2 regions of the Komagataeibacter sp. NFXK3 genome follow, and region 2 is predicted to be linked to the other one. Evidence: riboswitches for the same ligand, from Rfam matches in the RefSeq annotation. Region 2 holds a riboswitch; the other holds the start of a gene.

Region 1 (4,413 bases), on a different contig from region 2:
CGAGGCCCTCATGATCCGCCAGGCCGATGGCGCGACCACCACCCGGCTGGAACAGGTCGACCCGACAAGCCTGCCGCAGGGCGATGTGACGGTTGAAGTCGCGCAGTCGAGCCTGAACTACAAGGATGCGCTGGCCATCACGCGCGGGGCGCCGGTGGTGCAGCATTTTCCCATGATTCCGGGCATCGACCTTGCAGGCCGCGTCCTCCATTCCGATGACCCGGTCTTTCGTCCCGGCGATCAGGTGCTGGCCACTGGCTGGGGCCTGGGGGAAAAGCATTGGGGTGGCCTGGCTGGCATGGCCCGCCTGCCGGGGCGGTGGCTGCTGCCGCACCCTGCGGGCCTGTCGGGGCGGCAGGTGATGGGCATTGGCACGGCGGGCTTTACGGCCATGCTGTGCGTCATGGCGCTGGAGGATGGCGGGCTGACGCCTGCCTCCGGCCCCATCATCGTGAGTGGCGCGGGCGGCGGCGTGGGCGGCATGGCCGTGATGCTGCTGGCGCAACTGGGCTATCAGGTGGTGGCGGTGACCGGGCGCGCACAGCTCCAAGCGTATCTGATCAGCCTGGGTGCGGCCGAAGTGCTGCCGCGCGAGGCGCTGGCCCCCACCGGCAAACCGCTGGAAACGGCGCGCTGGGCGGGCGGGATTGACGTGGCCGGGGGCGCGGTGCTGGCCACGATGTGCGCCTCGATCATGCATGGCGGCACGGTGGCGGCCTGCGGGCTGGCCGGAGGCATGGCGCTGCCACTGACGGTGGCCCCCTTCATCCTGCGCAATGTGCGCCTGCAGGGAATCGACAGCGTGATGTGCCCCCGCCCGCGCCGCATGACAGCCTGGGCGCGGCTGGCGCGTGACATCGACCCCACCCGGCTGGACAGCATGCTGCATGACGCAGCCCTGGCCGAGGTGCCCGACATCGCGCCGCGCCTGCTGGCGGGACATATAAGGGGGCGGACGGTCGTCCACCTTGACTAATTGAAAATAACAAAAGTTTTTGGATGCCGCCTTTTTTTCAAAAAGGCGGCGTTCCTTGAAGCTTTTTGAAAAAAGCTTCACCAAAAACTTCTGCTTTTGAAGCAGGCAATAAAAAACGGCAGGCGCAGGGGCGCATGCCGTTCTTCACATCAGGCCATGCGGGGCAGGAGCCCCGCGCCCCTTAGTGGCAGGGGAAGCCAAGCAGATGGCGGCCATCATGCACGAATTCATGCACGTAATGCCCGGAAATGAGCGAAGTCGCCCCCTGCTCCGCGCCAACGAAGTAGATCAGCAGCGAGGCCAGAACCAGCCCGAACACACCCCACGGCAGCAGGTCGCGCACCGGGATGGCAACCGGCGGGGCGGCAATATTGGCGGACAGGACGGATGTGTCTTGGCTCATGCTGAAAAACTCCATGGATCATGCTCGACCCGGAGCAGTATGGCATGACAGGGCGGCATGCAATGCCCTTGCCGTGTAACCGGATCAGTCGCCATGGTTCCAAAATCGACCGGCAAGGTCAATCATCCATTGCTCGCCCCACCCTTTCAGGCCACGCAGGGCATCATGCACCAGACACTGACCTGCATCGCCCTGCCCGCGCCCGATGGCTTGCGCCGGGGCATCATGCCCCCGCGCGATGCCATTCCCATCCTGCCCGCAGGCTTCATGGGCGCGCTGCCACCAGCCGACCGCCTTTTTGTGCCACCCGCCCTGAGCAGAGCCATCGGGACCGATGCGGGCGAAGCCGTGCCCGCCCTGAATGCTGCCGATATGGGGGCGTGGCACGGGCTTTCGCTCAAGGCCCTGCCTCCTGCCGATCTGGCCCGCTGGGTCGGGGATGCCAGCTTTGCCCCACCGGGGGGTGAAAGCCGCGATTCGCTGCTGCGCCGCGTGGCCACATGGCTGGCCGCCCTGCCCGCAACGCCAGCCCGCCTGCTGGCGCTGGCCGATGCCACGACCGTCCGCGCCCTTGCCATCGCGGCTCTTGGGGGTGATGGCGCCATGATGGCGCGGCTGGATATCGCCCCCCTCACCCGCACGGTGCTCACCCGCCACGCCACATGGCGGCTGGCCACAAGCGGCGTGCCCCTGCCCTGAAACCGGCCGTGTCTTTTTTGACAGCGCGCCCCGCAATCGGCTAGATCCGCCGCTGATGGTTCCCCACCAGGGAGAATAGGGAAGACGGTGCGCCTGACAGCAATGCCGTCGCTGCCCCCGCAACTGTAGGTGGTCGAATCCGGCCCGGTGCATGCACTGGCCCCGCCACTGGTCCCGAAGGGGCCGGGAAGGCGGCCGGATACTGAGGGTGTGGCCCGCCACGCCCTTCGCCACAAGCCAGGAGACCTGCCATCCCCGCCCGTGCGGGATAGAATTACCGTTTCGATCGCATGGCTGGCGGGGTGCCCGGCACGCGACTGGCCACCACCCGGGCAATGCCTGCCGCCGGGTGGGGCATGACCGTGCACCCCGCTTTTTGTGCTGCCCGCCCGGCAGCGCCGCGAAAGGGCACGGACCAGATGACCACTCCCCCCCCGCCAGACACGACACCACCGCCCGTGCACCTGCATGTGTGCGTGACCTGCCGCCGGGGCCTGCCCGCATCGGACAACCCGCAGGGCCGCCAGCTGCACGACGCCATGCAGGCGCTCGCCGCGGGCAACTCAAACCTTGTCGTGCATGAGGTCGCCTGCCTTGCCGCGTGCAACGATGGCTGCACCGCCGTTATTGCCACGCCGGGCAAATGGGGCTGGCTGCTGGCCAATCTTGGCCCCGAAAAGGCGGATGACCTGCTGACCTATATCGACGCCTATGCCGCATCGGCCAAAGGCACCGTCATGCCCTCGCGCAGGCCCGCAAGCCTGAGCGACATGGTGCGCGGCCGCTTTCCCTCATCCCTCTTTTCCGGAGTCTGACTGCCATGAACACCGCCGCCACGGCCCGCGCCAAGGTACCCGTTACCGTCATCACCGGCTTTCTGGGCGCGGGCAAGACCACGCTTCTGCGCCACGTGCTGGCCAATGCGAAGGGCAGGCGCATTGCCATCGTGGTCAATGAATTCGGCACGCTGGGCATTGATGGCGACACGCTGCGCGCCTGCGGCGTGGAAGGCTGCACGGATGAGGACATTGTCGAGCTGACCAATGGCTGCCTGTGCTGCACCGTGGCCGATGACTTCCTGCCCACCATGGAGGCCCTGCTCGACCGCGCGACCCCGCCCGACCATATCGTGATCGAGACCTCCGGCCTCGCTTTGCCCAAGCCGCTGCTCAAGGCGTTCGGCTGGCCCACCATCCGCACGCGCATGACGGTTGATGGCGTGGTGACCGTGGTCGATGGCCCCGCCGTGGAAGCCGGCCGCTTTGCCGATGACCCCGCCGAAGTCGCCCGCCAGCAGGCGGCCGACCCCTCTCTCGACCACGACAACCCGCTGGCCGAGGTGTACGAGGACCAGCTCCTGTGCGCCGACCTCGTGGTGCTCAACAAGACCGACCTCATGACGCCACAGCAGGCCGATGCGGTCGAGGCCGCGATCCGCGCCGAGATCCCGCGCGCGGTCAAGGTCGTGCGCGCAACCGACGGGCAGGTCGACCCCGCCGTGCTGCTCGGCCTCGATGCGGCAGCGGAAGATGACCTGGCCGCCCGCCCCTCCCACCACGATGCCGAGGGCGGCGAGCACGAGCATGATGATTTCGAGAGCTTCGTGCTGCCCATCCCCGAGCAGGACAGCGTGGAAGGCTTCATCACGCGGCTGAAAAAACTGGCCGGACAGCACGACATCCTGCGCATGAAGGGCTACGCCACCGTGCGCGGCAAGGCCATGCGGCTGGCGGTGCAGGGCGTGGGCAGCCGCTTTCGCCACCAGTTCGACCAGCCTGTGCTCAAGGATGGCCCGCGCACCGGCAACCTTGTGGTGATCGGCCAGAAGGGCCTTGATCAGGCTGCCATTACGGCGGCACTGGCCCAGGGCTAGACACCGGGCAGACGGGAGCCGCATCATGCACCTGCTGGCACGCGAGGTCCGCACGCTCGACGAGGCCGATCAGGCCGAGGATCTCGGCCATGCCCCGGCTGATATCGTGTTCCTGTCCTTTTCGGACAGTGACCTGCTGTGCCTCAACGCCGCCCATGCGGCAGGGGCCACCCCCGATGCCAGCCTGCGCACCGCAACGCTGTCGCGCCTGCGCCACCCCATGTCGATCGACCTGTACGTAGCCGACACCATCATGGAGTCGCGCTGCGTGGTGGTGCGGCTGCTGGGCGGGCTGGAATACTGGCGCTACGGGGTGGAGGAACTGGGACGGGCCTGCCAGCAGGCGGGCATTCCGCTGGTGCTGCTGGCGGGCGACGGGCGCGATGACCCGCGTCTTGCCAGCCTGTCCACCGTGCCCGACACCATCCGCACCCGGCTTGATGCCCTGCTGCGCACGGGGGG
Region 2 (4,413 bases):
GCGCGTGCAGGCGTGCCCGCGCCCAGAACCTCATAATCCTCAAGCTCATGCAGCACGATGTAGTCCGGCTGCATGATATGCGTGATGGCCTTTACGCCAAGCCTGCCCGCCAGTTCATGGATGGGATCATCAAAAGCATGGAGCGGATAGCGTTCTGCACCGCCGATGTTCTGGTACAGGGTCGTGCCATCATATTCCAGCTTCAGCTGGATGATGTTGCAGATGTCGAGCAGGATGAAGGTGGTCCTGCCCTGGGGGGCGCGGGGGGAACATTCCAGCCATCGGTTGTTTGCCACCGTGCGCATGATGGTGCGGACATCATCAAACCTGTCGTAGTAGGACATGGATTCCTCCCCTTTTGTTTATAGGGCGGGGGGAAGACGTAACAAGAATACAAATTTTTCAATGTAGCCCTGTGCTTTTGCCTTTACCGGGATGTATCGTTGCGGGGATTGGGGGCATTGGCCCGTCCGGGCGCGAAAAGCAGCACCATAAGCAGTAGCACGATCGCGCCCGACCAGCCCCGCGTGCGCGGGGTGGCGGGGTCGCCCATCAGAACGTAATGCTGCTGTGCAGGCCAAAAATGGCCTCGTTGCCCACGCGGCGATTATAGCTCACGCCATAATCAGGCACGCCGCCCGAGGGGTTCCACACGTACTGGAAGTCAGGCTGCATCACCATCCACGGCGTGACCTGCGCCTGATAGGTCAGTTCAAGGTGGTTTTCATTGCCCTGCACGGGGGTATAGGCGCTCAGGGCCGTGTTGCGGTCGAACTGCCGCTCGCCCGAGCTGGCGCGCCCAATGCCCCAGCCCAGCCCGATCGTGTCATTGTCGCGGCCCTTGAATGGGGCCTTGAGGTTCAGCCCCGCATCAATGGCGAAGCTGATCAGGTTGCGGTCGCCGCTATTGCCGGTGGCGCGCACGAACAGGCCCACCGACCGGGCCGATGTGATGGAAGGCCGCCAGAGCATCTGGTCAATGATGCCATATACCATCCAGTTGCCCCGGTCCCAGCGCGGGATGCCGGTGGTGTCATTCGGGCTGCCGAGCGCCTGGCCCAGATTGTTGTAGCGGTAGTCGGCAAACTTCGCGGTATCGTAATAGCCGCCCAGCTTGTACACGCCCGGCAGGCCGGGGTTCTTGGCCGCGTGCGCCATGTCGGCGGGCTGGGGGTTGAGCGCGTATTGCAGCTCGGTGATGAGCAGCGCGCCGGTGCCCATGTTGAAGTTCGTGCCGTTGGCGCCGTTATAGGTCTGGCTGGTGGGGTCGGAGTTGTAGCCAGGCGCCGAGCCGGTGGCCTGCTGGATGGGCAGGGAGTTGTAGCGGTTGCCCGGCGGGTTGTCGTCGGCCGCGGCAAACATGAAGGTGAACGTCTCGCTGGGCCGGTAGCGGATGCGGATGGCGGGAGACGACAGCGGCCACGATGGCCCGCCGCCATATAGGTTGACCGAGGGTGCCATGGGCCAGCCGAAATTGGCGTTGAGGTAAAGCGAGGCGTAATCGCTGATCAGGAATTCGGTATCGAGATCCTGCTGGCCGATCTTGACGTCGAGCTTGCCTTTGAGGAAGGACTGCTGGTACCACAGTTCGAACAGGCGGGTGGAGCGGTCGGCCTCGAACCCGCTGACGGGGTTGAAATTGGCCAGGTGATCCTGCGAGATCGAGCGCCCGCGCGTCTGTAATGCGCTGACATTGAACAGGCCGCCCTTGAGCCCAAACAGCTTCTCGGTATCGACGGTGAGCGTGGGCATGGTCACGCCATCATAGGCAGGCCCGGTGCCCGAGCCACTGGCGCCATCATTGCCTGATGGTGTGCCGCCGGTGCCGTTGCCCCATACTTCATCGACTTCCTGAATGTCGAAGCTGATGCCGTGCTTGTACAGCCATGGCCGTGCACCCCACATATTGCCCAGCAGGTTGCCGCTGGTGTCGAGCCTGTCACCGTCACCTGCGGCTTTTTCCTCCGCTTCAGCGGTGGCGCGTTCTGAATCGCGCACCGTGGCGGGGTCGATCTGCACGATCAGTGGCGTGGAGTTGCCCAGGCGGGCGCGGTCCAGCGCGATCTGGGTCTGGGCATGGGCTGCGGTGCAATATGCGCCGCCCAGGGCGCCCGACAGCAGCAGCAGGCGCGACAGGGGCTGCCGGCGTGCGGGGAGAATATGCAGTTTCATGGTGGAAACATCCCGTCAGGATGGGTCTGGCGCCAAAGGGCCAGAAGATGACGGACCAATGAAAAGGCCCGTCGCTGCTACGGCATACGGGATGTCAGCTCGGAGGGCGCATGGTCTCATATCCATCTCCGGTCATGCCCGCCCGGCGATATCGTTAAAGGACAATGGCAGGTCTCCTGACTTGCGGGTCATTGCACATCATCTCCCTTCCCGGCCGGAACCAGTGGTCGCCGTTGGCATGGCACCAGATGAAGCACTCTCCGCCTACAGTTGCGGGTACAGCTGCCGACTGCGCCCCCGGGCCTGAATACCCTGCCGGGACTTACGGCATTCCCTTTTTCACCCGTTTGCACGGGACCATTGACTTGTCGGGCAGGACTATACCGCGCGCGGATCAATGCGCAAGATCAGCGCATTATCGCCATTTCGCCATGGCAGGCGCAGCCATGGGGCACGCGCACGCAGCGCCGGGCGGTGCTGCGTGGGTGGTTATGGGCGCGTGGCCGGGGTTTCGTGCGGCGGCTGGGCTTTTTGTGCCCCGCAGGAAGGAGATGGATTTAATATGTTGATAAGAAAAGGTTTTATTAAAAAAGACAGCCATTTATGAAGCTTTTTGGAAAAAAAGCTTCACCAGAAACACTCTCATGGCCTGCAGGCCGGTTTCAGGCCGCCGGCACAGGCTCGGCCCGGCGTTCCCTGATCCATGTATCAAGGGCTGCGGTATCCATCGGGCGGCCAAAGTAATAGCCCTGTATCACGTCGCAGTCGATGTTGCGCAGCTGGGCGCACTGGGCGGCGTCCTCCACCCCCTCGGCCACCACGGTCATGCCCAGCGTGTGGCCGATGCGGATGATGGCGGTCACCACCTGGCGCACGTTGCCGGTGCTGCCAAAGCCGTTCATGAAGCTGCGGTCGATCTTGACCTCGCTTATGGGCAGGCTGGCAAGGTTGGACAGGCTGGAATACCCGGTGCCGAAATCATCCATCGACAGCCCGATGCCCAGTTCGCGGATGGCCCTGGCGGTGGCGACCGTCTGCTCGAAATTCTCGATCATGGCGGTCTCGGTCAGTTCCACGATCAGGCGCTCGGGCGGCACGCTGGTCTCGTGCAGAATACTGGCAAGCTGCGGCACGAGTTCAGGGTCCTGGAACTGGATGGCCGATACATTGACCGATACGGTGGGCACGGGAATGCCGCGGGCGATCCATTGCGCCATCTGCGCGCACGCCGCGCGCAGCGACCACACGCCAATGGCGCGGATCTGCCCGGTTTCCTCCGCCACGGGAATGAACCGCCCCGGCGAGACCATGCCCAGCACCGCATCATTCCAGCGTGAGAGCGCCTCCACGCCATGCAGCTCCCCCGTGCTGAGGTCAACCTGGGGCTGGTAGACAAGGGTCAGCCTGTTATCGGCAATGGCCTCGCGCAGGGCGGAGGCGAGGATGATGTGATCTTCCGCCTGCCGGTTCATGGAGGGGTGGAAGAAGCGGTAGCAGCACCGCCCCGCCTTCTTGGCCTGTGCGAGTGCGGTATAGGCCTGGCGCAGGGTTTCTTCCACCGCCTGCCCGTCCTGATGGGTGCTGATGCCGATGCTGCCCGAAATGTTGATGGGAATGCCATCGATCGTAACCGGCTCTTCAAGCGTGTGGATGATGCGCTCGGCCAGATGCGTGATGTTGGTGGCGTCCTGCGTGGTCAGCACCACGAATTCATCGCCCTCGGTGCGCACCAGCACGTCGCGCCCCACAATGCCGTGGCGCAGGCGGCCCGCGAGTTCAAGCAGCATCTGGTCGGCCCGGCCCTGGCCAAGCGCCTGCACGATCTTGCGGAAACGGTCGAGGTCGATGACCATGATGCTCAGCACCGTTGCAGGCGGCCGGGCCACGAGTTCGTTGAGGCGGCGGTTGAGCCACAGGCGGTTGGGCAGGCCGGTCAGCCGGTCGGTATAGGACAGGCGGATGATGGATTCACGGCTGCGCTGCTGCTCGATGGCGAGCATGGCCAGGTGCACGCAGGCATTGACAATGCGCCGGTGCCACGCCCCCGGCTGGCCGGGCGTGCGGAAATAGAGCGAGAAGCTGCCCGCCACATCCCCATTGCGCAGGATGATGGGCACCGCCCACTCCGCTGCCAGCGCGTGCTCGGCCACGACCGTGCGCAGGGCGGGCCAGCGGTCTTCCGCCGCAAGGTCGGGCACCTCCACTTCCTTTGCCGTGGCGATGGCCGTGCCGCACGCGCCG

Evidence for each region. Region 2 has a riboswitch for cobalamin ahead of OQZ28_RS12740 (carbohydrate porin). Riboswitches for the same ligand answer to the same signal wherever they lie in the genome.
Region 1: it holds a riboswitch for cobalamin, as region 2 does, so the genes downstream of both, OQZ28_RS00965 (DUF1636 domain-containing protein) here and OQZ28_RS12740 (carbohydrate porin) in region 2, are expected to answer to the same signal.

Annotation. Positions count from the first base shown of each region.
Region 1 is NZ_JAPIVJ010000001.1:188,559-192,971, forward strand. It holds gene acuI (acrylyl-CoA reductase (NADPH)) at 1-976, shown strand, start outside; gene OQZ28_RS00955 (CbtB domain-containing protein) at 1,158-1,379, opposite strand; gene OQZ28_RS00960 (histidine phosphatase family protein) at 1,473-2,078, shown strand; cobalamin riboswitch at 2,118-2,346, shown strand; gene OQZ28_RS00965 (DUF1636 domain-containing protein) at 2,498-2,893, shown strand; gene cobW (cobalamin biosynthesis protein CobW) at 2,899-3,951, shown strand; gene cobN (cobaltochelatase subunit CobN) at 3,977-4,413, shown strand, end outside.
Region 2 is NZ_JAPIVJ010000011.1:99,277-103,689, forward strand. It holds gene OQZ28_RS12730 (hypothetical protein) at 1-344, opposite strand, end outside; gene OQZ28_RS12735 (hypothetical protein) at 428-553, opposite strand; gene OQZ28_RS12740 (carbohydrate porin) at 553-2,172, opposite strand; cobalamin riboswitch at 2,322-2,549, opposite strand; partial or broken gene OQZ28_RS12745 (putative bifunctional diguanylate cyclase/phosphodiesterase) at 2,835-4,413, opposite strand, start outside.